One region of the Halomonas sp. 707B3 genome, then DNA from elsewhere that is predicted to be linked to it. Evidence: predicted binding sites of a transcription regulator. Region 1 holds the regulator's gene; each other region holds the start of a gene.

Region 1 (7,248 bases):
ACCTCGTAGCCGTCGCTGGCGAGCTGAGGGCGCTCGCGCATCATCTTGGGCGTAATGGTGTGCTCCTCTTCAAGCACTGGCGCCATGCCCTTCTCTTTAGAAAGCTCCAGCGCCTGCTTCCACCCTTCCAACGCTAAATGACGACTGACCTCTTCAGTGAACGTCAGCGACGCCTGGGAGCCGTAGGGAATTTTCAGCATGGTCAGGGTCGAACCAAGACCCAAAAAGCCCATGCCGTGACGGCGTTTAGCTTCAATTTCGCGCTGTTGCTGGGGGAGCGGCAGGCCAGCAATTTCCACCACGTTGTCGAGCATACGGGTGAAAATCGCTACGACTTTTCGATAGCGCTCCCAATCAAACCGCGGCTCGGCGCTAAACGGTTCGATCACAAACTTCGTCAGGTTGATAGACCCTAACAGGCACGCGCCTTCCGGCGGCAGCGGCTGCTCGCCGCAGGGGTTAGTCGCGCGGATATCCTCGCAGAACCAGTTATTGTTCATGCGATTCACTTGATCAATCAGTATAAAGCCCGGCTCGGCGTAGTCGTAGGTAGAGGACATAATCGTGTCCCACAACTCACGAGCTTTAATCACCTCGACAACACGGCAGGCCACGCGCCCTTCGGCATCCACCGTGTAGCCCTCTTCCACTACCGGCCAGTCACGGTAAATCACCTCTTCAGCACTCACATCCTCTTTCTCACCAGGATGCAGTGGGAAGGCCAGCGGCCAATCGGCGTTGTGCTTCACCGCTTCCATAAACTCATCGGTGATGAGTAGGCTCAAGTTGAATTGACGCAGCCGCCCTGCTTCGCGCTTGGCTTGGATGAACTCACGCACGTCCGGGTGCCCCACATCGAAGGTGCCCATTTGAGCGCCGCGACGGCCTCCGGCAGACGCCACGGTAAAACACATCTTGTCGTAGATATCCATAAACGCCAGCGGGCCATTGGTGCCTGCTCCTGCGCCAAACACAAAGGCACCTTTATGGCGCAGGGTCGAGAAGTCGTAGCCAATACCGGCGCCCGACTTCAATGTCATACCCGCATCGACCACGGAGTCGAGGATATCGCGCATGGAGTCACGAATAGTGCGAGAAACGGTGCAATTAATCAGACTGACGGCGGGCTTGTAGGCTTCGGCCCCCGCATTAGAGAGAATTCGCCCAGCGGGAATAGCACCATTTTCCAGCGCCCAGCGAAATTTGGGTAGCCACTCATCGGCCTTTTCACCTTCTACGGCGGCTAGGGCACGAGCCACGCGCTCAAAGGTCGCTGCGACATCTTGATCCACCGGTTGGCCATGACGATCTTTTAACCGATATTTGGCATCCCAGATTTCCCTAGATGGAGCCTGCATAGGGACTTCACTGGATGTCTTCATCGCCTTGGCTGCGGTACTCATGTTCACGAAACTCCTTCACGATGGGTAGCGATAGCGCTAAAAAACGGGCCGATTATACGTGGCATCGTAGGGGAGTATAGCCCCGACTTTCTACTATATGGGCCGTTTTTTGACGTTAACAACACTAGATATAGAAAAATCAGCACCTTACCCTTTTGCTTATTCCCAACACGCTATAGGCTTAAGGTTTTCGATGACGATACGACCTATGAACTTCCTGAAAACATCAACTTTCGCCGTCACCGCCATGCTGCTTGTCACAGCTCCCCTTTCATTGGCCGCTACATTTAATGTGGAATCAGTGGCTACCCATGGGCACTGGCAATCCATGGCGCTGACCCTAGGAGAAGAGCGCCACTTTCGTGCTGTAGAGACCCACAGCTACTCCGATGCCACGCTAAGCATAAATGCTACTCAAGAAGTCTGTGATTTACCGTGGCTGGAGATGCGCGTCACCCTAGCGCAGCAGCAGGGAGAGAGCCGAGCGGTGAATCTGGTACCCACTCGGCTGCGGATTGGTGACAACCCGATTGTCGATACCATGGCGGAGTTTATTACCGAGCGGGGCGATGACGGCTTTTATGCCCATTTTTATTTGAGCGATATGGAGACGCTGATCGCTGAGATGCAGTCGGGCGAGCAGCTGTTTTTAGGATTTGACCAGGGTGAGCAGGAACCGTGGTACATGACCTTTAGTTTGGAAGGTGCTGGCGATGCCATTCAACGCATGCAGTCGCTGTGTAGCGGCGCCTCTCTCACAGAGGCACCTGCTCCTCCGGGTTAAGCGCACGCTCTTCCGCAACCTCTACTCGATTACGGCCGCTGTGCTTGGCTTGATACATAGCGGCATCGGCCCGGGCCATCAGCGTTTTACAGCTGTCGCCTGGCTGCCAGACAGCGACACCAATGCTAATGGTAATTGGCTGATCAACTCCCTCTACCTGCAGGGTGGCCACCAAGCCACGCAGGCGCTCGGCAAGCCCTACCGCCGCTTCCATATCGGAGTGGGTAGCCAATACCACGAACTCTTCACCGCCCCAACGGCCTAGATGGTCGCAGCCACGCAGTGACTCCTCGACTAGACGCGCCAGCGACACGAGCACGTCATCCCCTACATGGTGGCCGTGGGTATCATTAATTTGTTTAAAACGGTCAACATCAAACAGCAGTAGCGCAAAAGAAGCCCCATAGCGTTTGGCGGCCACCAGCTCAGCATCAATAGCCTGCTCAATACGGTAGCGGTTCCATACCTGGGTGAGCGGGTCAAAATGCGCCAGTTGCTCTAAGCGCTGATTGGCATCGGCTAACGCTTTGCGTTCCCGCTCCAGGTGCATATTTAATGTACTGATTTCATAGGCGGAAATTGCCAGCGTCAAATCTTCGCCTAAGTCCTTAGCGGCAAGTCGCTCAACACGCTGCCACGCCTCGCTTTTTCCCACTACCTCTTCACGCCAGGCAGCAGAAGGCGCCATCATAATCGCAGGCTGGGGTTGGGGTACGGAGGTTGGCTGCATCGCCCAATAGAGTGTTTCCACCTGTTCTGGGCGAAAGAAGATCAGCCACCCTCGCTGCGCCGGGCTCATCGGAAGTGGTACAGCCAGGATACCGCACTGCTCAGGCATACAAAGCGATGACGTTAGCGGCTCAGCGGCAATCCCCCGCGTACACCAGGGGCCACTATGTTGATGTGCTTTTTCAAGACGCTTAACAAACTGGCTAATGGTAGGTGAGTCTGGTGTAGTACCACTCGCATGCACACTGCCCTTCAGCCATAGCGCAACGCCGTGGGCACGAAATAGCGAACACCACGTTTCAGCCTGCTGATGGGTAATCTCCTGTGGGCTTTGCGGCTCTAAACGGGCATTGGCCGACAGTACCAAGCTATCTTGAACGCGTTGCAGGTAGCGAGCTTCTTGGCGTGCTCGGAGTAACAGCAGCCGCTGGGTGGCCATCTGTACCAGAGTACGCACCGCGTCACGTACGGGCGGCGCTACTGGATGGGGAGTGGCCGAGTGGCAAAACAGCAGCCCCCATAAGCCGGCATCACCCTGCATGGCCATACTCAGCGCACCCCGCACGCCAAGACGACGTAAGTAGCGCTGACGGGCCGGGGCAGGCGCACGTAGAAAGCAGTGACGCAGGTTTGCGCCTGTGCCTTTTGGCACAAGTGGTTCGCTTGGCGCATCAGTATCTTCAATCAGCCGAACCGGATGGCTTTCATAAGCGCGCCGCAGCGTCAGGGGAAAATCACTGGCCGGAAAACGCTGTCCTAAAAGAGCAGGCAGATGCCCCCCCCGCGCTTCAGCGACAATCAGTCCATGCCAATCGGTGTCGAAATGGCAAACGGAGACACGGTCATGGCCAGTTAGCTGCTGCACCGCCGTTACGAGATAATCCAACAGCTCTTCTTGTTGGGTGGCTTCCGCTAGGCGCATTAGCCGCTCGTTGACGGTGCCCAACAAGCGGCGTTTGCCGAGTGGGTTCAACGGCTCAATCTCCACTATCACGCTACTCTCGGTGCGGTAAGCGTGCAGTTGAAAGCGGGTAGCGCGCTGGGCACGACTAAATGCCAGTGGCCCCGCTAGTCGCTGCTGTCCCTGCAGCTCCTTGCATAACCGCTGACTTAGCCGTTTACCCAGCACACTGCTGAGCGAGAGTTGCGAGTGCTCTTGCTCAGCAATGCCCAACAGCTGGGTGAGATTATTACTCACCGCCTGAATGTGTCTACACTCTTCATCCAGTACCAGAACGGCACCAAATGATTGAAGTAGCGAATGATGCTTCGACACGAAGATAGCCTCGAGATATCTCTTTACCCCTTGACCTGTTGCTTCAGCAACAGCTCAACGCGTCGGTTGGCAGCTCGCCCTTCCGCAGTAGCGTTACTTTCCATGGGTTGGGTGTCGGCATAGCCGACGGCCCGCATACGTGAAATGGCAATACCTTGCCGCTCTAACTGGCGTACCACTGCGATGGCTCGTCCCACTGAGAGCTCCCAGTTAGACGGAAACCGAGCGGTCGCGATCGGCACATTATCGGTGTGGCCCTCAATGGAAATTTGACCATCAAAAGTCTGTAGCACCGAAGAGAGCCGTTCTAACACAACTTGCCCCTGGGGCGTTAGTACATCGTTGCCACTGGGAAATAAAAGGCTATCGTCAATACGTAGCGTAACGCCCTCTTGCCCCTGGGAGACACTCACTCCAGGGATATCAAGCCCTGCCATTTGGGGATGTAAGCCATCGTGGCGGGGAAGTATTCCTGTGGCTAAGCTAGCCAATGGCAGTGACGTAACGGCATTCGAGGGATCCATGATACTGCTTTCACTCCCTTCGCCACCGCCGGATGGCGTAAGCGCCAACAGCAGTACAAACAGGGTAATCAGCAGCGTCAATACATCCAGGTAACTGGTCAGCCAGCTCTCGTCACTCTCCCCCACTTCGGCGGGAAGCTCCAAAGCATGCCGTGAATCGCGGTCGAGCATGGCGCTAACCTTTTAATGCGGAACCCATATCGGGCCGAGGCTTAACGTTCGCGTCACGAATTTCGTCGTGGTAATTCGCTACGAAGGAGTTAAGCGTCTCTTCAATAAACGATGGCAGACGGCGCTTGGTAATTAGCGAAATGCCTTCCAGCACCATGTTCATAGTGATAAGACGCTCTTCCGTACGCCGCTCTAGCTTCACGGCAATCGGTTTAAACACCAAATTGGCCAACAGGATGCCATAGAAAGTAGTCAACAGCGCCACTGCCATCCGGGGCCCAATTACTTCCAGGTCACCCGCATCCATCACTTCGAGCATGTTGACCAAGCCTACCAAAGTACCAATCATGCCAAAGGCCGGTGCATAGGTGGCCATGGTGCGGAAAATTTGGGCTTCAGCATGCTCGCGGGCTTTCAGCCGCGCAATACGCCAGCGCAGCATGTCGAAGATTTCATCCTCTTTTGTATTCGCAATGACCAGTTGGATACCGGTGCGCAAAAACGGATTACGGGTATGTTCCAGTTCTTTCTCAACCGCTCTAACATCCCCCTTAAACCAAAGGCGCGACATGGAAACCAACTCATTGATGTCATCTCGCACATAGGTGTTTTCACGGCGGAAAACTAAACCAACCAGACGCACCACACGCAGCACTTCTTTCAGCGGATAGCTGATAAACGTGGCCGCCAGCGTGCCAGTGACCACAATGGCAAGCCCCGGTAAGTTAATAAAGCTCTCGGGCGACTCTGCGGTAAAAAATAAAACGCTTACCAACAGCAGCATGCTGGCAAATATACCGATCAGCGTAGATGGATTCATCAACGGCTCCTCGCCGGTTATGGTTAGTGAGTGAGAGGGTTAATTAGTCTCATGTAGGCGAGCACGCAGCCGACTCACCGCCTGGCTGTGAAGCTGTGAAACCCGTGATTCGGTGACACCGAGCACAGCGCCCACTTCTTTTAGATTCATCTCTTCTTGGTAATACAGCGCCATTAGCAGCTTCTCGCGCTCGGGCAGTGCTTCAATGGCGTCGATCAGCGTTTGCCGCTGCTGTTCATCCAATAATTGTTCAAACGGCTGTCGGTGAGTGTCGTCCCCCGCAGGCTCGCTGCCATCCGCAATGAGCTCTTCGAACGGCAATAATTGCCCGCTATTGGTATCGTTGAGCAGTTGCTGGTAATCACTTAGCGGCATCTCCAGTTCACGGGCAATCTCCCCCTCTTCCGGGGGGCGCCCCAGCTGCTGCTCTAAACGACGCACAGCATCATCTACCGCCCGTGCCGAGCGGCGTACGCTGCGGGGCAGCCAGTCACGAGTGCGCAGCTCGTCCATCATCGCGCCACGGATGCGCTGGCTTGCAAAGGTAGCAAATGTTGCTCCCTGGGCAGCATCAAAGCGCCCTAATGCCTCTAACAAGCCCACCATACCCGCCTGGATCAGATCATCCAGCTCAATACTTGCGGGCAACCTTACCTGCAGCGTTAAGGCCTGACGTCTCACCAGTGGCATGTATTGAGTTAACAGCTCACTCTGTTTGATCCTGCCTTGTGCTGTATACATCCTCGTGCCTCGCGGCTTAACAACCTTTACTGATAGTTCACGATCACTTGTAACCCCTGTACTCGCACAGGGCGTTGCCCTGGCTGCAGCGTAAACCGAAAGTACAGCGGTGCGCTCGCCAACATTCCCGATAGAGCGGTCGTGCTACCGCGCATGCCTGATAGTGCAACACAGCGTTCAGGATGACATAGCCAAGCGTTCACAGGCGTTCCCGGCGGTGACTCAAAGCGCCATTGAATTCGCGACAGCGCAGCATTACGCAGCGGGACGCCCGCTGGCGGGGTTATCGCCTGGCTGCTGCTGGTACGGTCGCTCATTGCTACCATCACACTAGGCACTTGGCTGCTCCAACTACCGGTTGCGGCCTGCGTATTCAACGCGAAAAACCATAACCCTGCTACTAGCCCTAAACAGCCCATTTTTCTTACTGTTAACAACTTTGCAGGTTTTATCAACGCCTCAATAGCCATCTGCTTAGCGTTACTTACCCAACTCGCCAAACTCTGCATAACTCTCCCCTTGAGCGACAAATGCACCCTGGCCCGCCGCTAGCGCGCCAGCAGCAGAAGCTCAATATCTAAATAACGAGCGGAAGCATTGCCCAAATTATCCAGCAACCCCTGGCGCGGCAGGTGGGGTTCATGAAGGGCTAGAAGACGCTGCGGACCACCATGCTCGCGTAATTGGCGCAACACTCGGTACATGGTGGCAAAGGCGTCAGCATCACTGTTGATCCACAACGCCCAGCGTGAGTAACGCTCGGCTAAGTCAGTCAGCGAGGCGCTGTTAGGCATGACAAT
Region 2 (7,248 bases), on a different contig from region 1:
CGGCCAGATTGAGCAGGCAGCGGCGATTGTCGGCAACATGTTCACTGGCCAGGGCACAGGCAGTAGCTTTGATATGGCAGCGTTTATCAGTGCTGCCATTAATCTTGGCATCGTGATTGTGGCCACCTTTGCGCTCTTTATGGTGTTCCGCCGCTTGGCGAAGTCGCTGTTTACCAAGATTAGCAGCTGGTCGCAGCAGGGCAGTGGCTTAACGCCGGTGCTGCGTTTAGTGCTCTGCGTGGCGATTGCCGCGGTGCTGGATGTGCTGCTGGTGGCGCTGGCGTACGTCGGCGGTAACCTGATTGCGACCTTTGCGGTGGGAGAGACCGGTGAGTTATCCACCCGCGCATCGCTGTTTTTAAATGCTTTCCTGATCATTGAGCTATTGAAAGCTGGCGTGCGGATGCTGTTCTCTTCGCGCTATGAAGGCCTGCGCCTGCTGCCGATCTCGGCCCAAGAAGCCTCCTACTGGAACCGCTGGCTGGCACGCCTAATTGGTATGGTGGGCTATGGCCTGATGGTGGTGGTGCCATTGGTCAACTTCTATATCGCGGCCTCTCTGGGGCAAGCGGTCGGCACGCTGATTATGCTGCTGGCGTTTATTTATGCGGTGGGCGTGGTGCTCAAAAACCGTGTGCGGCTGCGCGATAACCTGAATCAGATGGGCACGCGCTCTACGCTGACCGCCAGCCGTGTATCGCTGCAGCTGTTTGCCCGCACGTGGCACCTGTTCGCGCTGATCTATTTCTTAATGGTGTTTGTGCTGACGCTTACCCGTCCGGGTGATGCGCTGCCCTTTGTCCTCTTTGCGACGTTGAAGACGCTCGGCGCCGTGGTCGTGGGCCTGCTGCTGTCTGCGTTCCTGACACAGACCATTGGTCGTCGTATTCAACTCTCCGATGACCTGCGCCGTAAGCTGCCGCTGCTGGAAGTCCGGTTGAACAGCTACGTGCCCAACGCGCTTCGCGTGCTGCGCACGGTGATCGTCGTTGCGGTGATCATGGTGGTGCTGGATGCTTGGGGCGCCTTTGACCTGGCCGCCTGGTACGCCTCCGAGCGCGGTGCCAATCTGGTGGGTAACCTGATCAGCGTAGCAGTGATCCTGATTGTGTCGCTGGGCATATGGCTGGGCTTGGCAAGCCTGATCGAGCACAAGCTCAACCCGGAAACCGGTCACGGCGAACCCTCTGCCCGTGCCAAAACGCTGCTGAGCCTGTTCCGTAATGCGCTGGCCATTGCCATGGTGACCATCACCGGCATGATCGTGCTGTCGGAAATTGGCATCAACATCGGACCGCTGATTGCTGGTGCTGGTGTGCTGGGTCTGGCGATTGGTTTTGGTGCCCAGAAGCTGGTGCAGGATGTGATTACCGGGGTATTCATTCAGGTGGAAAACGCGATGAATACCGGCGATGTGGTGACCGTAGGGGGTATTACCGGTACCGCAGAGCGCTTGAGTATTCGCTCGGTGGGTATCCGCGACCTCTCCGGTACTTATCACATTGTGCCGTTCTCCAGTGTGGATACCGTCTCTAACTACATGCGCGAGTACGGTAACCATGTAGGCGAGTATGGCATTGGCTACAACGAGAGCATCGATGATGCCATCGAGCAGCTGCAGCTCGCCTTTGAAGATCTCAAGGCCAGCGAAGAGCATGGCAAACAGCTGCTGGCGGATCTGACCGTGGCAGGGGTTACCGCCCTGGCCGACAGCTCGGTGAACATTCGTGTGGTCATTAAAACCACGCCGGGCGACCAGTGGGCTGTAGGTCGTGCCTACAACCGCCTAGTGAAACTGCGCTTTGACGCGGCGGGTATCGAGATTCCGTTCCCGCATACCACGCTCTACTTTGGCGAAACCAAAGGCGGCAAGACACCGCCTGCCAACGTGCGCATTCTGGAAGCGAAAGCGGAAAGAAAGCGCACCGACACGGCGCCGCTTGCAGAGCGTAGCGAAGCCTCACTTGAGCATGAACCGGATCACCATAAGCCGGACCATGATGATGTGGATGAAACCTAAGCGTACGCTTAGGTAAGCCAATGAGGCCGCCTTCGGGCGGCCTCATTGCGTTGGGTCAGTCGCGCCGCTCGCCAGGGTAGTTTTCGGAGTGGCGACCCTCTAGGTTGATCGATTCGCCGCCGTCTACAAATAGCACTTGCCCGGCCACAAAGGCATTATCCAGCAAATAGTGCAATGCTTGTACAAGGTGTGCTGGGTTGCCTTGGTGATTGACCGGAATGCCTTCGATGCGCCACTGGATATAGTCGTTGGTACGCTGGGAGGCGGGCAGCACTACCCCGGGGGCGATACCGTTAATCCGTAGGCGCGGAGCAAACTCCAGCGCTGCCATACGGGTCATCTCAGCTAGGCTTTTCTTGGAGAGCAGGTACGCCGCATACGGATATTGGTGATAGGCCACCTTGTTGTCGATGATGTTGATCACCTGACCGTGCTCTACCGCCTCGGCAAAATGGCGTGTGAGTAGCAGCGGCGTGAACATATTGACCCGAAACTGGGTCTCCAGCATGGCCATATCGGTACGGGCGATCGGCGCTGGTTCATAAGCTGAGGCGCTATTGAGCAGCACGTTCAACCCAGGAAAACGCGTTTTAGCTTGGGTGATTAATTCTTCTAGCGAATCCTCTAAAAAGTTGCAGGGCAGAATCTCGCACTCACGACCCTTGCCGCGAATTGCGTCTGCCACTTCCTCTGCTTCCCCCCGGGAGCTATTCACGTGTAACGCGATATCAAAGCCCTTATCGGCTAGCGCTTCAGCAAAATAGCGGCCCAGGCGCGTGGCGCCGCCGGTTACAAGTGCAGCAGGTGTATCCATTGCTTTATCCCTCGCAGCAGGTAGTGTTTGTTAACTAACGTTGTCATGGTAATCAAAAAGACTCTCTGCGTGAGCGCAGCGTTTGTCAATAACTTGTACAGAGCTTGAACAGAATGCTTAACCGTCTACTCTATTGGGGCGCCGATTGATTCCTATACGCTAAAACGGTGTGGGCTAGGTCATCGGCTCACCAGCCGTTAGTCATCCAGCCTCTTATATTGGGATATAGTTATGTCATTAAGGTCGTCACCCGTAACGCCAACCCCCTCGCCCGCGTCGGCTCAACACGAGTGCGTTATCTCGCTAGGAACCAATATTGAGCCAGAGCATCACTTTGCCCAAGCCCTTGAGATTTTGAGCAGTGAATGCGAACTGCTGGCCCGCTCCGAAGCGGTGCGCACTGCCCCGGTAGGCTTTCAGCAGCAGCCAGACTTCTTAAATGCCGCCCTGGTGGTGCGCACTACGCTTGAGCTGTGCGACTTTAAAGCCTACCTAAAAGAGGTTGAGCATCGCTTAGGCCGTGTTCGCGGGCCGATCAAATCTGGCCCCCGGACCATGGACTTAGACATTGTGGCCTGGGATGGCGAGGTGGTCGACGATGGCTACTTTCATCACGACTATGTTCGGGGGCCGGTGGACGAAGTGCTAGCCGTACTGAAGAGACCGAACTGAAAAAAGAGTAGCGACTGGGAAAGTTTTACGGGGCAGGGCTCACGTTTTCTAAAGATAGGCCGATATTCACGCTACCTCCGCACTGTTTGCGTTCACTTCCGAGGTCACGCCCGTGATCAGCCTTGCGACTAATATCACGTCGCTACTGGTGATGAATAATCTACGCAGTAGCCAGCAAGCAATGCAGACCTCCATGGAGCGTCTGTCGTCTGGGCTGCGTATTAATAGCGCCAAGGATGACCCGGCAGGCCAGGCGATTGCCAATCGCATGGGCGCACAAATTCGCGGTATGAACCAGGCGATCCGCAATACCAACGACGGTATCTCTATGGTGCAAACCGCAGAAGGCTCGTTGGACCTGATCAACGATAGCCTTCAGCGCATCCGCGAACTCAGCGTTCAGGCGCTCAACGGCACCAATTCCTCAGAAGATCGGGCGTCTATTCAGTTAGAGATCGACCAACGGCTGGAAGAGATTGACCGCGTCGCTGAGCAGAGCAACTTTAACGGCATTAAGCTGATCGAGAGCGATAAAACGCTCAATATTCAGGTAGGAGCCAACGCCGGGGATGTGATTGGCGTGAGCTTTTCGGCGATGGGGCGTCAGGCGCTGGGGTTGGATAACTTCAGCGTATTAGATGATGGTTCGGCCACGCCCAAGCCGATGGATGTCGTGGATGAAGCCATGAAGCAGGTCGACCGCCAGCGCAGCTATTTAGGCGCGGTGCAGAACCGCTTCGAGAGCGTCATTGACGGGCTCAACACCAGCATCATTAACACCTCCGCCGCCCAGTCGCGTATTCAAGACGCCGACTACGCGCAAGAAGTCTCCAATCTTATTCGCGCCCAACTGCTTCAGCAGGTGGGTATCGCGATGCTGACCCGGGTGAACCAACAGCCGCAGATGATTCTGCGGCTGTTGGAAGGGCTGTAGTTAGAAGTGGCCGATCATCGTTAGTCGATGATGCCCTGTTCACGCGCCATGGCGTAAGCCGCCTGCGGGCCGTTCCACAGCGAGGGCAGCAGAATCAGCGACACCGGGATCGCGGTAATCACGATAAACTGCTGCAGCGCGCCAATTTGACCTGCACCCATATACAGCAGCACGGCCGCCATCAGGGCCATCGCAATGCCCCAAAAAGCGCGCATGTAAGGGCTCGGGTCATCATGGCCTGCGCCGACAACGGCAATCGCGTAGCTCATGGAGTCGCCGGTGGTGGCCACAAAAATCGTGGTCAGCAGCAGAATCGCCAGTGCCATCCAGGTGCCGCCGGGCAACGCTTGAGCCACCGTGAGAGTCGCCACGTCAAACTGGAAGTTATTGAGCGCTTCGGTCAGGTCAATTACCCCGGTCAACTGATAGTAAATGCCGGAGCCGCCCAGTAGCGTAAACCATACAGTGGTGGCGATCGGGGCGAGTACGGCAACCGCCAGAATCATTTCACGAATGCTGCGGCCCCGTGAAATGCGCGCCACGAAAATCGCCATCAGCGGTGTATAGCCGATAAACCAAGCAAAGAAGAACACCGTCCACCACTGCATCCACCACGCCGGGGCGGTTTCAGCGGTCATCGTGGCCATGGTGAAAAACTCGCTGACATACGCGCCCATGCTGGAAACGTAGGTGTTCACCAAAAACAGCGTGGGGCCGAACACGATAATCACGGCGCCGATTGCTAACGCCAGCAGTACGTTGAAGCGGCTCAGCAGTTGGATGCCTTTATGCACCCCGCTCATCGAAGAGAGCACATAAATAGTGCCCAGTACGGCCAGAATCATCAGTTGCCCGGTGTAGCCTTCCGGCAGGCCAAACAGCTCATGCAGGCCAAAGCTCACCTGAGTTGCCAAAAAGCCGATGGGGCCTACCGTGCCTGCCACTAAGGCAATCACGCAGCAGGCATCCACTAAGCCGCCCAGCGGGCCACGCATCAAGCGTTCACCAAAAATCGGGTAGAGCAATGCGCGCGGCTGCAGCGGTTGGCCTTTCACGTAGTGCGCATGTGCCAGCACCACGGCGGTGAGCGAGCCCAGCACCGCCCAGGCCATAAAGCCCCAGTGCATAAACGACTGCGCCAGCGCGCCGGATACCGCTTCAGCGGTGCCCGCTTCGGTATCAAAGGCGGGTGGGGTGACCACAAAGTGGTACACCGGCTCGCCTGCGGCAAAAAACACCCCACCACCGGCTAACAGCGTACATAGAATGATGGAGAGCCACTTAAAGGTGCTCATTTCTGGTGCATCGAGATTGCCGATCTTAGCTTTTGCCGCAGGCGTTAACGCCACGCCAATGGCGATAAAAAACGTCAGCAGAAGCAGCAGCTGGAAATAGCTGCCCAGCACCAGCGCGGTCCAGGCAAAGCCTGCGCTGATGGAATTGGCGACTAGGTCAATGTCGTAAAACGAAAGCGCCAGAAATGCCACGATGAAGCCGATGCTAAGCACCAGCACAATAGGGTCACCGAGGGAAAACCGCGAGGGCTCCTCGGCGCGTTGAGCAGGTTGGTTCATGAAGAGCACCTATTTGGAATGGGAGGTTGCAGGAAAGAGCGGGAGTAGAACCTTTAGCTTAATAAACCCAAGAGGGAGCCGACTTAACGCCGCTGGCCACAGGTTTTCAAAGCAAAAAAAAGCGCCATTCAATGAATGGCGCGAGGACAGGAAACTGCGCATAGTATACGTGGTGTATAGACGAAAGTCTAAAAAAGTTGCTATTTGGTGCATATGGTTATGTCTACGCACCTCCATAAGGCATGTTGGCTTGGGAAGATAAGGCGATAGACGGCGATATCTTCCTAAGTATTATCTATCAATGCTTATTAACGTATTGAGATAATTATAGTTGTAAAAGATTGGCAGCATTCATGCTTGGTACGTAGCACAATTTTGTATACAAGGTGTGCTTGCTATGAATGCTTCAACAGCGGTTTTTCCGGGATTAAAACGCGTTGCATTAGTGGGGGCGACGGCTCTTTTATGGTTGCCTGGGGTCGGTCAGGCGGAAGAGACAACCATCCGCTTCCAGTTAGATTGGCGCTTTGAAGGGCCTTCCGCCCCCTTTCTGTTGGCTGAATCCCGCGGCTACTTTGCTGAAGAAGGCCTTGATGTACAAATTGATTCCGGCAGCGGGTCAGCAGGCGCGATTAACCGAGTGGCCTCGGGTGCCTATGAGATGGGCTTTGGTGACCTTAATGCGCTAGTGGAATTCCTAGCCGAGAACCCCGATGGCCCCGGTATTAGCGGCGTCTATATTGTATACGATGGTACGCCTGCCGCCGTTTTTGCTCGTAAGGATAGCGGGATTGAGACGCCCGCTGACTTAGCAGGCAAAACCATCGCTGCCCCTGCCTTTGATACCGGCTACCGCGCTTGGGGTATTTTTGCAGCGGCCAATGATCTAGCGGCCGATGCGGTGGAGTGGCAAAACGTCGACCCTACGCTGCGCGAAACACTGCTTACCCGAGGTGATGTAGATGCCATTACCGGCTTCTACTTCACCAGCCTGCTGAACCTGGAAGAGCGGGGAATGAGCGAAGAGGAGCTCACCATCATGCCGTTCCCCGAGTATGGGGTCCCGCTTTACGGCAATGCCATCATTGTTAGCGAGTCCTTCGCCAACGAGAACCCTGAGGCCGTGCAAGGCTTTTTGCGGGCGTTTAACCGCGCCCTGGGCGACACCTTGGATGATCCCGAAGCGGCGATTGAGTACGTGCGCGAGCGCGATAGCTTGATTGACGTTGAAATG
Region 3 (7,248 bases), on a different contig from region 1:
AATAAATAACTAATTAGCTAACTTGAATAATGGCTGCCGCAAAATCGGTAAGACGGCCGCACAACGCGAAAAAGGGACGGTACGCATGGCTTCCATTTCATCACTTGGTATCGGTTCAGGGCTGGACCTCAACGGCTTGCTAGATCAGTTGCAAGAAGCTGAGCGTGGCAAACTTGCACCCATCGAGCAGCAACTGGAAACCCAGCAAACCAAAATTTCTGCCTACGGGCAGCTGCAGAGCGCCCTTTCTGAATTTCAAAGCGCCGCAGGTGCACTCAACGACAGCGCGCTCTATGAAAGCCTCTCTACCAACGTAGGGGGCGAAGCAATCACCGCCACGGCCGATGGCGAAGCGCAGCCCGGCAGCTACAACGTAACGGTGGAAACGCTAGCAACCCGCGGCACCTTAGCTTCTGAAGGCGTTACGGCTGCGGATGAAGCGCTCACCACAGCAGAGCAAACGCTTACTTTTACCTTTGAGGATGGCAGCACGCAGGATGTCACCATTGCGGCAGATAGCACTCTCGAAGATATGCGCGACGCCATCAATGCCAATGAAAATGCAGGCGTTAACGCCACTATTGTGAACGACGGCACTAACTACCGGTTAGCGCTTAGCTCAAGCGAAACAGGCGCTGATGCCTCGATTGCGGACTTCAACTTCTCAGGCACTGCGCCGTTTGCAGCGGATACCACCAACACGCTTCAAAAAGGCACAGACGCCGCGCTGAATGTGAATGGCATCGCCATCACTAGTCCTACCAACCAAGTAGAGGGCGCCATTCAAGGCGTCACGCTGAACCTTCAAGCAGAAGGGGATAGCACCGTTTCAGTAGAGCAAAACACCCTAGCAGTGCGCGAAGCGGTCACGGGCTTTGTGGATGCCTACAACGACCTAAAAGGCACCATTGGTGAACTCACCAGCTTTAATGCTGAAACCGGTGCCGCCGGTGACTTGTTGGGCGATAGCGCCGTGCGCACAGTAGAATCCCGCCTGCGCAGCGTGCTTGGCAGCGGCATTGAAGGCCAGTTCTCCATGCTGACTGATATCGGCATTTCACTACAACGCGATGGCACGCTGGAGATCGATAGCGGCAAGCTAGACGACGCCATTGCCAATAACCAAGATGCGCTCTCGGCGTTTTTTGCAGGCAGCGCAGAAGATGAGGGTATGGCGGGCCAGCTAAACCAAACCGTTGAGCAGCTGTTAGGCACGAACGGCGCAGTGGCTGGGGCGAAGTCGGGGGCTGAAAACCGTATTGAATCGCTCGGCGAACGTTATACCCGCATGGAACAATCCATCGAGCAAACCATATCCCGCTACCGCACCCAGTTTGGTCAGTTGGACGGCATGATCTCCCAAATGAACCAAACCAGCGCCTACCTCACCCAACAGTTTGATGCGTTAGACGCACAGCTAGGCCGAGAATAATACCAATTTTGTTTAGCTATCTCCAAAGCGCCTGCGATAAGCAGGCGTTTTTATTAGGGTAATAAGTGGGTACTACCTAAAGCACGAAAAAGCGCTAAATTTAGGCGTTGTTCCATCGATAAAAATGCTATTAAATTTCAATAAACACGCCGTACCTGGCTAAGTGTTTTAGATGACTGTTGGTTTAGCCTTTTGCATCGAGGAACATCGGCATGGCGACAATAACTTCCCTAGGCGTTGGCTCTGGCTTAGACCTCACTGGCCTATTAGACCAGCTTCAGGAAGCGGAGCGTGGCAAGCTCGCGCCTATTACCCGCCAAAAAGAGCAGCAGCAAGCCAAGATCTCTGCCTATGGCCAGCTGCAAACATCGCTAAACGCATTCCAAGACGCCGTGGCGAAAGTTAACGACCCAGCGCTTTACCAAAGCCTCTCGGCTAACGTGCAGGGCGATGCGATTAAAGCCACGGCCACGGCTGATGCACTGCCGGGCAGCTACCGCGTTGAAGTAACAAAACTCGCCACCACAGGCTCCCTAGCATCTAGCAGAGTCACCGAGAGCGATACCGCGCTAGATTTGCAGAGCGCCACCGCCATTCAGCTCACCTTTGGCAATAGCGATACGGTCAGCATTGATATTGCGGCAGACAGCAGCCTAACCGACATCCGCGATGCCATTAACGCCAACAAAGAGGCTGGGGTAAACGCCACCATTATTAACGATGGCACAGGCTACCGGCTGGCGCTTAGCTCTAAAACGACCGGCGCGGATGCCTCTATTGCCAGCTTTGGCTTCGTAGATGCAGCTGGAGCCACGGTAGCAGGCCCCTTTGCAGAAGATGCCGCCACCAAGCAAACCGGTGAAAACGCCGCGTTAACGGTAAACGGCATTGCCATTAGCAGCGCCAACAACCAGATCGAAGGGGCCATTCAGGGCGTTACCCTCAACCTAGCGGAACTCAGCATTGCCGATGGTGAAACCGCCTCCAGCACGGTGAACGTAGAGCGCGATACGCTCAAGCAGCGCGAAGCCATTAGCGGCTTTGTAAAAGCGTTTAACGACCTGAAAGGCACCATTGGCAAACTCACCAGTTTTAATGGCGACAGCGAAACCGCCGGTGATCTGGTAGGCGACAGCACCGTGCGCACCATTGAAAGCCGCCTGCGGAGCGTACTGACTGGCGGCGTAGCCGGTGGTGAACTTTCCACGCTTAACCAGCTAGGCATTACCCTGCAACGAGATGGCACGCTGGAAATGGATGAAGACAAAATCAGCGACCTAGTCGCCAATAACCCCCAAGCACTCAGCGACTTTTTCGTCGGTGGCGAAGCAGGCAATGGCCTGGCAGCCCAGCTCGACAGCACCGTAGAGCGAATGCTTGGCGATAACGGTGTAGTAAAGCTAGCGATTAGCGGTGCCGAAAGCCGTGTAAAAAGCCTGGATGAGCGCTATGAGCGCATGGAAAAAACCATTGAAGGCACCATCTCCCGCTACCGCACCCAGTTCGGCCAGCTAGATAGCATGATTGCCCAGATGAACAGCATGAGTTCCTACTTAACCCAGCAGTTTGATGCGCTAGATGCTCAGCTAGGCCGTAAAAAGTAGCCAACGTCACGGTAGCCAATAACGCCAAAAGCGGCCTCAACGGGCGATAAAGTGAACCGCTCAGAAAGAGGCCGCTTCAGCGGGCGACGGGTTTTAGCACCATTCTTAATATGCCCCACGCGATTGCAGGGCACAACGACAAAGCAACCTAACCCCTTCCAGCTACTCTCCCTCTCGGTACATGGCCGCCAAACTCTCTTCCGTGATGGGCTTACGCTTAGCATCCAAAATTTTGCCACCCAGCGCCGCCACCTCATGGGTAAAGGTAATTAAATCCTCCGGGTTGCGCGACACCTTCCGCGTGTTCAAAAAGCGGATCAAGATCGACACCCCCTGCACCGGCGTATGCTCCCCCTCTTTATGCTCTTTATGTAGCGGCGGCAGCTTACCCGGCGAGGTAGCGCTAGCCAGCATAATCGGGTAACCCTGCGGCCCCGGTGGAAGGTGGAAGGCGCCTAGCTCCGCCTCGTAAAAGGCATTTTTCGCGGCAAGCATTTCCCCCAGCGCTTGGTTAATGGCTTGGCTGGGGGTATCAAACATCACAAACAAACACTGCTGGGTCGGCTTTTTGCTTTGCTTGCTGGATGTTTTAGGCTGGCGTTGGTAGCTGGTGGTATCCGCCTGCTCTGCTGAGGAAGTAGGTGAGGGAGTGGGGGCCTGCTGAGAGGAAGGCTCGGCCTTGCGTGGTGCAATCACCACCTTATAAAACAGCGCAAAGCTTATCAGCCCTAGCACAACAGCGATGCCGCCCAGTAGCAATGGTAGGTAGGTTGTTATCATGATGCATCCTCTCCTGCATTCGTATGAACGTACAATACCCCTCTACGCATAAAAATGCAGCGCCTCGGCCAGCTGTGTAGTGCCATGTTGGGGTAGTGTTCACCAAAAATTACATAAATTTTTACTATTTACCCTAAAGGTTCTCTCTTTCGAGCCGTTAATTAGGACAACGGCACACACAGTGGCCGAAAAGCGGGCCTTCTAGGCCAGTGTTCCAGCAAGGAGAATCACCATGTCAGTGATCAATACCAACATTACATCGATGATCGGTCAGCAGAACCTGCGTGAATCGCAAAATTCTCTGCAAACTTCTATGGAGCGTTTGAGCTCTGGCCTGCGCATCAATAGCGCCAAAGACGACGCTGCTGGCCAGGCGATCGCTAACCGTATGAGCAGCCAAATCACTGGCCTATCTCAAGCACAGCGTAATGCCAACGACGGTATCTCTGTGGCGCAAACCGCTGAAGGTGGTTTGAACCAAATTAATGACAACTTGCAGCGTATTCGTGAATTGACTGTTCAGTCACAAAATGGCACCAACTCTGCAGATGACCTGCAGTCAATTCAGGACGAGATTACACAGCGTCTTAGTGAGATCGACCGTATTTCCGCCGAGACCAACTTTAACGGCACAGCGGTACTTGCAGCTGATCGGGGGTTGGATATTCAGGTAGGCGCCAACGACGGTGAAACTATTTCAGTCAATCTGCAGGAAGTTACGGCCAGCGCGCTTGGGCTGGGAAGCTTTGATGCTACCAGTACTTTCCGTATTAGTGATCTTGAGACAACGGCAACACAAACGTTAGAATCTTCCTCTCTTAATCCTAAAGATGCTTTCTTTACTGATAGTAGTACAGCAGCTACAAACTACGATCTTTATAAAGATGAAAACGGCAATCTTTTCGCATATGACGCTACCGCTAATGAAGGTTATGCCGTAACTTATGATAATGCTACGGGCGAACTTGAATTTAGCTCAACGTCCGCAGCAGCCATGAACGCGACTGATGCTAGTGTCTTCACTCAGATAAATGACGGCGATGATGTAGTAGTTGGTAGTGATGCCGAGGGCAATGATGTGGTGGTTGCATATGACCCTGCATCACTTGATGATAGTGCTAATCCTGAACCAGAGCTATATGTAGATAATGGAAATAGTACAACGCCTGCAAATGATTTCTATGTGAAAGATGGTGAAAGCTATTATGCTGCAACTATCGATTATGATACAGGTGAAGTCACCTACGACAGTTCCGTGGCTGGCTCTACAGCCGGCGACCTTGATGGTGAGACCTTAGTAACGGGGGCTATCGTCAGTAATCCAGAGGACGCGGTTACAATTAATGTAAGCGGTTTGGATACTGCGAAGGTAGGCGATACTGATAATGTGGAGGTCTTTGCTTATAACAGTGAAAGTAATCAGGAAGGTTATGTAGTCAAGGGCAGTGTAGATGGTAAGGATGTCTACTATAGCGCCACAGTTAACGAAACTGACGGTACAGTCGAGCTAGGTAAGCAACTAACTGACGACCCGCTGAAGAAGCTCGACGCCGCACTGAATCAGGTTGACAGCTTTCGTTCTGAACTGGGTGCTGTGCAGAACCGCTTTGAGTCTGCAATTACTAACCTGAGCACCAATGAGACTAACCTTTCTGCGGCACGGTCACGTATTGAAGATGCTGATTATGCAGTTGAAGTTGCCGAGATGACACGTGCACAGATCCTTCAACAGGCCGGTACTTCCGTACTGGCACAGGCTAACCAGCTGCCGCAGAACGTTCTTTCTCTGCTGGGTTAATTGCTGGCGTGATAACTGGGTCAGCATCTTGCCCCAATGCTTTAATAACCGGCCCTTGTGGGCCGGTTTTTTTATAACTAGAAATCCCAGGCATCAGGTATGCTGGCTGGATAAATTGGGTGATAGGTAAAGTCATGGCAAAGCCAGTACGTAAAAAGAACCTTCGCAGAGTGCATACTACCAGGGGAAAGAATTTCATCACGCTGGAAGAAGCCGAAAGAAATGCGTACAAGAATCCCGATAATGCCGCCGCCTGGCGCAGGCTGGGGGTTATCCAGATGCGTAAAGGGCGGTTGCACGAAGCTATTGCCAGCTTGGAAACATCAGGGCAACTGAACCCTAACGAGCATAATAACCTTGCTTGGCTTGGGTATACACACACGTTGCTGGGTAATATGGCGCAGGCGCAAAAATACCTGAACAGTGTTTTGGAAGACAATCCACAACACCTTCAGGCGTTAATTGGTTTAGTGGCGCTACAGTTCCATAGTGGGCAACATGCACTTACTCTTGAAACTCTTGAAACTGCCGAGGCACTAAGCCCTGATAATCCTGAGCTATTGGAGTACAAGGCGCAGAACCTGATGAAGCTGGCGCGCTACGAAGAGGCTCTCGATGTTTATCACCATATTCTTGAGCAAAGCCCCGATAATGTGAGGGCGTGGAATGGTGCAGGGGTTGTGTACCGGGATTTAGGGGATTTTGACAAGCTAGTGGAGTATCACAAGAAAGCGATTGCACTGGATAAGGATAATCCCCTCCCGTTTGCTAATTTGCTAACGGCGGTGCATTACTCGCCTGATTGGGGTAGTGACGAGATCGCTGAATTGTGCAAAGAGTGGCAAACACGCTATGCGCCTCGCCAGCCGCCAGCCCGGCCCGTACCCAGTAACCTGTCACCGGCTAAGATACTGCGTATAGGCATGTTTTCGGATGGCTTCAGAAGTCACCCTGTTGGCAACATGATCATTGAAGCAGTGGAGCGGCTGCATCCCGAGGAGGTTGAACTCTACTGCTACCCGACGCACAGTGACGAAGACCACATTACCCAGCGCTTCAAGAAGATTGCTGCCAAATGGCAGCCGATCAAACACCTGGCTAGCGACACATTTGCGCAATGTGTTCGCGATGACGGTATTGATATACTAATTGATATGTCTGGCCATAACAGTGGCTCGCGCGCTTATTCCGTAGCTCTGCAGCCGGCACCGTTGCTGGTTAAGTGGGTAGGTGGATTGATCAATACAACTGGTATTGAAGCCATAGACTACCTACTGAGCGATAGCATTGAAACGCCTCCAGAAGAGGTAGTCGATCAGCGTTATGTCGAAAAGCTTGTTCGCTTACCCGATGACTACATTGTCTATCATATACCGCGTAATGTGCCGCTAGTTCGTTCTCTGCCCGCTAAAAAAAATGGCTATATCACCTTGGGGTGTTTCAATAACCCAACCAAGCTAAATGATACAACATTGAGAGAATGGGCGAAGCTCATGCATGAGCTGCCGGACTCACGCCTTTTCCTTAAGAACAAACCCTATACCAGCAAGGCGCTTTGTGAGCGTATTTATGCCACTTTAGAACATGAAGGTATCGCCAGAAAACGTGTACTTATCGAAGGCCCGGCTAAGCAC
Region 4 (7,248 bases), on a different contig from region 1:
TTACATACCTAGCCTTGATCTGAACTTTATGAAAATCAAGGGCGTTTAAACGCTGCCCCAATGAGCTAACCCCCTCCTCAAGACGCTGATGCGTGCCAGCATTATCAGTGGTCAAATCAATACTCAGCGTCTTTTGATGAAGCCATAGTGCAATGCTGAAGCTACCTAAGTTAGGCACATCAAGCTGCATTTCGGAGCGCCAGCTCTCCTCCGCACCCTCCTCTTCCGATGAACCTCCTTGCCCCCCTTCACGCCCAGGCAGGTTGATCACTAACGCCATAAAAATCCCAGCCCACACATCACCTTCCCAGCGGAGCGTTGGCATCACCAACATCTCCAACTGCTGACGCACCAACCCCTGTAAGCTCTCATGAACGACCTCTCGTGAGCCACGGCTAAGCGCTTCCGGCTCGCTGGCAGCCGGCAATGTCAACGAGGCTGGATTAATCTCTCGACGCTCCGCAGCAGCTGGCGTCGGCGAAGTCGAGGCTGGGAGCATGACAACAGGGCGCTCTAAGAGCAGTTTATTATCGCCATTCATAGGCACTAGGGACGTATTGGGCAAAATACCGGGGGTGGCGCTTGAGCGTAAAGCGGCTATTGAGGGGGTTGTGGCTAATACCGCAGAAGCAAAATTTGGTAAAAAAGGAGCTGTCGGGCGAGGCCCAGGTTGCATTTGTGGTTCACGCAGTAGTTGCTGGCGTGGAGTTTCACCTTGAAACCAACGCTTCAGGTGGGACTCATAAAATAATCCACTATCGCGGATGCTTGCTTCTAAACGACTTGCCAGCACTTGCGCCGATGGTGCGTCTTGAGCCGACATCAGCGGGGCCTGGGGCTTCATTACCGCTGGAGGTGCCGGGAAACGCAGTAATACATCCGCAATCGTGCGAGCAGCAGGGCTGAAGTGTGTCTGTGTTGAGGTGGGTGCGCCATTACCAGTGGGAGGACTTCCAGGCTGAGACTGACGCGCCCCCTCAGACGCACCTGGCAACCGCTTTAGGTCACCAAGCAGGGGAGCAAGCGGACGGCCATCCAACCCTGCATCGCCTTGCAAGGCACGTGGCCCCTCCCCCGGTAAGACTGGCTGTACTGGCGCATTTAATACACGCTGAGAGGACACCTCTCCCTGGCGCCCAAGCACTTGATGTAAGAGGGTATCAATAAGCGGCGTAATGCCACTCACGATGCCCCCTTATTCTGAGAAGCATCGACATCAAAGGCGCTATAAGCTCCCTGCTGGGGAGCATAAGCTCGGTGCAGGTCCCGCTGGCGCTGGGTGACGCCAATCAGCCTGCCAAGCTCATCGCGTCGTGCCACCAGGCGACGACGAATCTCCACATCATGCTCTAAGATATGTTCTATTAACTCTGTTTTACGCTGCTTACCTGCAGCGTCAAGCGTAACGTGTGCATCCAGCTCACGGAGCTCTTCTACGAGCATCACATAATTACTGCGTTGCTCGATCAACTCGGCCCACTGTTCAGCATCTGCAAGCTCATGCATGTCATTCACACGCACCAACAGCTTTTCGTATGCATCGAGCAGCGTTTGCTGAGAAATATCACGAACTGCTTCGGGAGCTGCCATGCCTGCCTCACGCACTCTGCTGTTGACCGATTTCACGCCATGCTGAGGCGATATCCTCAAGCAACCGCTCAGCTTGGTTGAGGCTCTCTTCGTCGTTTCGCAAGTTAGCTGTTAACAGCAAGCGGGCGATATAATCGTAAAGTGAGGCGAGCCTCTCTGCAATGACACCCCCTTGCTCTTGATCAAGGGCGGCCGCTAAACCGTTATTAACAATATCCAACGCTTTGGAAATTGACTTGCCTTTTTCAGCTCGGTTGCCAGCTTGCATGTGAATTCGCGCTGCGCGGATTGCCGCCTGAGCGCCATCAAATAGCATCACGATCAGCTGGTGAGGATCAGCTGACATGACACCACTTTCAACACCGACACGGGCATAAGCATTAGCGCCTCGTCCGTTAGCGGCGCCACCGCGAGTGTAGGTCATTAGTGGGCACTCCTTTATAGGGTGTAACAACAGCTAGGGCAAAAAGCCAGTCGTGCTGTTCATCATTCAAGGTTGAGCATATATGCTCAGCTATTAAATATATCGGCGAAGCCACAGCAGACTTTAATGCCTGATTACTTTTTAATTTAGCTGCTTGCCTGAATTCGGCGTCCTATGTAGAAACCGCCACTTCTCTGACAGGCTTGCCTAGTCGCTCAAAAACATCGCCACGCAACACACTCCCTAAATTATCGCGCATTGGCGGCTCAGCTGCTTGGGCCAGCACCACCTCTGCTGGCGCCCCACTATCATCAAGGCGCAAAATCCAGGCAAGCTGATCACTAGAGAAAAGCGCTAACGACCCCACCGGCAGGACCTTGAAATGTTCGACATAACGCCTCATCCAACGGCGATCAAACTGATGCGGATGAGCCAGCAAGTGGCGGTAAATTTGCTGCGCCGTGCGGGCCGGGCGATCTGGGCGATCTCGCCGCATCGCCTCAACAACGTCAACCACTGCACTGGCTTTCGCCAACTCGTTAATATCATCCCCGGTGATTCCTGCCGGATAGCCACTACCATCAAGCCGCTCGTTGATCCCCCCAATGACCGCTTGCGCCACCGTAGCAGACAGCCATTGGCAGGTATGTAGCCGAGCCATCAAGAGGGAAACATGCTCACTTAATGCCTGCCGATGTGTCGCTTCAAAATTTGGCGCTTTGAACACGACCTGAGGAATAAGCGCCTTACCCAAATCATGCACCAGCCCGCTGGCAACGATCGCCTTGCGCACATCCCGCGGCATATTGGCTCCTACTAAATCCAGCAAATGGACTGCAACAGCAATCCCGTGCCTTACCAGCAGCGGCTCTAAAGACAAACAGCGGGAGGCAAACAGCAGTCCCTCTCGATCTTCTTCATGCAGCATCAGTAAGCGGTCCGCATTACGAGAGAGCTGCCTTGAATCAATATCACTGCCTTGCTGAAGCATGAGCAACTGTGCATCAAGATAAGCAGCTACCTTAACCAAACGCCTTGCCATCGGTGTGGCATAGCGGCGTATATCGCGCCGTCCTATGTGCTCAGTATCTGGAGTGCGTTTGCCTGGCTGCTCAAACAGAGGCGATGGCTGCCGCTCCTCCTGCGCCTCCTTTTTATAACGCGCAGCTTCACGCTCAATCTCGCAGACAAAGTACCAAATCTGCCGTTCCTGCTCGGAAGTGCACCCTGCAAAGCGAAAGCCAACGCGTAGCATGTGCCGCTCGGGATCAGTTTTCTGATGGCGGGCAACGCCATTCACTTCAAAGTAAGTGCCGTTTGGAAAGGTAAACGCAAGTTTGAGCGAGTATTGCGTTTCAGCCAAAACACCGCTTGCTGTTAATGGCAACTCAAGCTGGCACCCATCCTGGGAGAGGTCACGGAGCTCCCCCTGGGCACTCTCACCACTCTCACCAACAACCAGTGCAGACACCACCATTCCCATGCGCAATTCAGCACGATATGACTCGCGTCGTTGCAGCACTTCGACCGAACTTGGGTAATTACTACAACAAAGAAAACGACCACCAGAACGACGGGTCTCCGTCAAAGATAACAGCGGTGTCCGCACCACTTTTCCCTGTGACTGACCCCGCAAAAAAAATTGCTCTCCCTGCTGTAAACGACTTAGCAGGTAGTCAACCGATGACAGATCCATTACCAGCGTTTCGCCCGCGTGCTGCTCCATCAAGACCACTGGCTCTGGACGCGCATCAGGAGTGGCCAAGCAGAGAGTCACCCCACCGCTCTCTATCATAGTATTCAGAAGAGAGCTGATTACCGATGGGCTAGTGACGCTCTCGTACTCATCTTGTTGGACTGCCATGCGTGCCTCGCTTTCCCCAGACGCGTTATACGTTAACGCTCATCACAAAGCAGCAGAGCATAACAGAAGCCTTTATCGAGCCGCATGTCCGCCATAGGACTCATAACACTTTTCTTTTCATCTATAGTAAAAGGATAAAGTTTGTGACAAACGCGCCGATAGATTGAAAAAGAGGCTCATCACCAGACGGTAAACGGCCTCAATGCCTTTACTCGGTTACGTTGCCTAGCCCCCCCCGGCGGGCTTATTTAATAGAGGAACGTTGTACATGAGCCCACTATCCATTGACTCAGCCACACCAGCAATAACGGCCGCTTTATCGCAGGAACGCTCTACGCGCCCCGCTATCGATCCCCTACCTCCAGTCACCCCAAGCGGCGATGAAGCAGCAGCAGATGGCAATAAGGCCACAAAAGAAGCGCTTGTTGAACCGATACAGCGCATTAACGATGTCATGCGTCCCCGTGGGTTGGAATTTGATATTAGCGAACAATCGGCTCGCATCATTACAAGGGTCATTGATCGAGAAACGGGTGACGTCATACGTCAAATACCAGCAGAAGAAGTGCTGCTACTGGCCGAGCGGCTAGAAGAACTGCAAGGAAAACTGATCTCTCTTAAAGCATAGAAACCAAGCGAACGCTGCGGGCGCCTTGAAAAGCGATAACGTACCAGCCTAAGCGTTCGCCTTCCCACTACCCACCCAGCTAGCCGCATAACTACTTTACGCCCCCTATACCTGCATATTCATCACATCACGATAGGCAGTTACTAGGCGGTTGCGCACCTGCATGCCCATTTGAAAGGCCACACTGGCTTTTTGCATATCTACCATCACATCGTTTAACTCAATGTTTGGCTCGCCTGCCTGAAACGCCATCGCCTTGGTATTAGCCGCTTGCTGCAACCGATTAATTCGCTGTATAGAGGACTGCAGCTCACTTCCAAAGCCACCTTGACCAACAGCGGTTGCCACATGCTCCCCTTTAATAGGCTGAGCCGCTTGTGCCGCTAGCCCCTGCATCTGTTGCAGCGCAGACTGTATAGAAGGTGAACTCATACGCAGGCCTCATTTTTGCGGAAAATCAATTAGTACAAAAAGCCTACCATTGGTAGGAGAAGCGTCATACGTACAAATGAGTATAAAAAGCCAAGCTTTTCGTTCATTTATGGTCGACACACCCCCGGATAATGGCGTTCATCACAATTCCGCTTCATCTTTTTAGCGGATAACCGCGATTGACGGATATAGCCTATGCCTTCTTTGGTGATGCGCCTGGGCCGACACCCGTTTTGCCTGCCCTTCTGGAGGGACGCATGAGCGAAACTGGTGCTACGGCAGGCCGTCAAAACAGCACGACACCAAACGCCTCTCGCAGTGGAGCGGCGGAAAACGAATCCAGCAGCCCCTCTGCCTTGGCGCGCACCATGAAACAGCTGCGCAGCAATCCATTAGTGGTTGTATTGATTGCGGCAGCGGCCTCTATCGCCGTTGTGGCTGCTTTATTTATGTGGGCTAGCAGCCCCGAGTACCGTGTGCTTTACAGCAACCTGAGCGAAGCGGATGGTGGACGAATTATTTCGGAGCTTGATAGCCGCGGCGTACCCTATCAGTTTAGCCAGGGGGGCCAGGCACTGCTGGTGCCCGGCGAGCAGGTGCATACCCTCAGGCTCCAGTTAGCTGAGCAAGGCTTGCCCCGCGGCGGCAATCTTGGCCTAGAGCTTATGGAAACCCAAGCTTTTGGGATTAGCCAATTTGCTGAGCAGGTGAACTTTCAGCGTGGCCTGGAAGGCGAGCTTTCACGCTCTATCGAATCACTAGGCCCCGTCGAAAGTGTGCGCGTGCATCTATCGATGGCAAAGCCGTCCGTCTTTATCCGTGACCGCGAACCTGCCAAAGCCTCTGTGGTGTTGAATCTCTTGCCAGGTCGCGTCCTTGGCGAGGGGCAAGTTAGCGCCATTGTGCACATGGTATCCAGCAGTGTGCCTGAGCTTGCTACTGAAGATGTGACGGTGGTCGATCAGAACGGCCGCCTACTCACTGCCAATAGCGCCCAGGGTAACGACCTGGATGGTACGCAGTTAGCGTACATCAGCGAAGTGGAGCGCTCCTATCAGCAGCGTATTGAGAACATTCTTTCGCCCATTGTTGGCAGCAACAATGTTCGCGCCCAGGTAGCGGCACAGATCGATTTTTCACGCCGAGAGCAAACCTCCGAGCGTTACAGCCCAAACCAAGCGCCTAACGAATCAGCAGTCCGCAGCCGTCAGCTTAGCCTCTCTTACGATGGCGAAGATCCATTGGCCACCGGCATTCCTGGGGCGTTAAGCAATACTCCTCCTGGGGTAGCCCCCTCCCCCATTAACCAGCCAGACCCCGAAGAGGGTGATGTTGCGGACGATGCAGGTACCGAACCAGGCGCTTTGCGCAACTTGCGCCAAGAAGATGTCGTTAATTACGAAGTAGATCGTAGTATTGAGCATATTCAGCACCGCCTTGGCCAGATACAACGCCTCTCAGCGGCTGTTGTTGTTAACTTTCGCGACGTCACTAATGAAGAAGGTGAGGTTGAACAAGTCGCGCTCAGCGATGAAGAGATCGCCCAAATTGAGCGTTTGGTACAACAAGCAATGGGGTTTTCGGATCTGCGCGGCGATCAAGTGGAAGTGGTTAACACACCCTTCGCTGGCGATGATGATACCCGCGTCGAACCGGTCTGGTGGCAACATCCGGACAACCTAGCGATAGCTGCCAATTTAGGGCGCTACTTACTAGTTGCGCTAGCCGCATTGCTACTCTACCTGCTGATTTTGCGCCCATTAATCAAGCGCTACACCCAGCCGCCCGTGATGGCCGCTGCAGCGCCTGGAAGCACGTTGAGCACCAGTGTTGGTAGCGACGAAGATGACCAGGAAAGCGAGGGCGAAGGCGCGTCCGATGATGAGGACACCTATAGCAACAAGCCCAAGCGCCGTCGCAAAACGTCGCTTTACGAACACAATCTTAACGACCTGCGAGAAATGGCCCAAGAAGACCCCCGTATGGTCGCGATGATTATTCGCAGCTGGATGAACGCTAATGACTAGCATTGCTGAAATGGGCGGCGCACGTAAAAGCGCCATTCTTCTGCTGGCCCTGGACGAAGACAGCGCCGCTGAGATTTTTAAGTTCCTTAGCGCCAGCGAAGTGCAAGAGATCAGTATGGAAATGGCACGGCTTCATCAAGTTTCCCATGATGATATGAAAGCCGTGCTAGAAGCCTTCCATCAAGAAACTGAAGAGTTCGTGGCGCTTAACCTCAACTCTAGCGAGCATATTCGTTCGGTACTGACTAAGGCACTGGGCAGTGAACGAGCTACTAGCCTAATT

What was found. Region 1 encodes FliA, which starts transcription of late flagellar genes. Its sites were predicted from a motif close to CTAAAGTTNNNNNNNNNNCNGCCGATA; they were not measured.
Region 2: a site for FliA is predicted at 3,545-3,571, ahead of BIS10_RS05475 (flagellin). Genes of this name have one in related genera too.
Region 3: a site for FliA is predicted at 1,527-1,553, ahead of fliD (flagellar filament capping protein FliD). Genes of this name have one in related genera too.
Region 4: a site for FliA is predicted at 2,115-2,141, ahead of fliS (flagellar export chaperone FliS). Genes of this name have one in related genera too.

What each region holds. Positions count from the first base shown of each region.
Region 1 is NZ_JAMZBE010000029.1:5,695-12,942, reverse strand. Features, by position in the region: gene BIS10_RS06060 (adenosylcobalamin-dependent ribonucleoside-diphosphate reductase) at 1-1,403, opposite strand, end outside; gene BIS10_RS06055 (hypothetical protein) at 1,597-2,187, shown strand; gene BIS10_RS06050 (sensor domain-containing diguanylate cyclase) at 2,159-4,192, opposite strand; gene BIS10_RS06045 (OmpA family protein) at 4,216-4,887, opposite strand; gene BIS10_RS06040 (motility protein A) at 4,892-5,707, opposite strand; gene BIS10_RS06035 (RNA polymerase sigma factor FliA) at 5,747-6,448, opposite strand; gene BIS10_RS06030 (flagellar protein FlhE) at 6,475-6,786, opposite strand; gene BIS10_RS06025 (hypothetical protein) at 6,997-7,248, opposite strand, start outside.
Region 2 is NZ_JAMZBE010000025.1:9,778-17,025, forward strand. Features, by position in the region: gene ybiO (mechanosensitive channel protein) at 1-2,020, shown strand, start outside; gene BIS10_RS05465 (SDR family oxidoreductase) at 2,076-2,834, opposite strand; gene folK (2-amino-4-hydroxy-6-hydroxymethyldihydropteridine diphosphokinase) at 3,066-3,506, shown strand; gene BIS10_RS05475 (flagellin) at 3,619-4,440, shown strand; gene BIS10_RS05480 (BCCT family transporter) at 4,461-6,014, opposite strand; gene BIS10_RS05485 (ABC transporter substrate-binding protein) at 6,412-7,248, shown strand, end outside.
Region 3 is NZ_JAMZBE010000001.1:9,553-16,800, reverse strand. Features, by position in the region: gene fliD (flagellar filament capping protein FliD) at 86-1,432, shown strand; gene fliD (flagellar filament capping protein FliD) at 1,645-3,036, shown strand; gene BIS10_RS00065 (cell division protein ZipA C-terminal FtsZ-binding domain-containing protein) at 3,199-3,816, opposite strand; gene BIS10_RS18850 (flagellin) at 4,049-5,614, shown strand; gene BIS10_RS00050 (glycosyltransferase) at 5,749-7,248, shown strand, end outside.
Region 4 is NZ_JAMZBE010000011.1:23,006-30,253, reverse strand. Features, by position in the region: gene BIS10_RS18980 (flagellar hook-length control protein FliK) at 1-1,186, opposite strand, end outside; gene fliT (flagellar protein FliT) at 1,183-1,590, opposite strand; gene fliS (flagellar export chaperone FliS) at 1,598-2,014, opposite strand; gene BIS10_RS02980 (HD domain-containing phosphohydrolase) at 2,187-3,878, opposite strand; gene BIS10_RS02975 (flagellar protein FlaG) at 4,147-4,506, shown strand; gene fliE (flagellar hook-basal body complex protein FliE) at 4,612-4,938, opposite strand; gene fliF (flagellar basal-body MS-ring/collar protein FliF) at 5,196-6,965, shown strand; gene fliG (flagellar motor switch protein FliG) at 6,958-7,248, shown strand, end outside.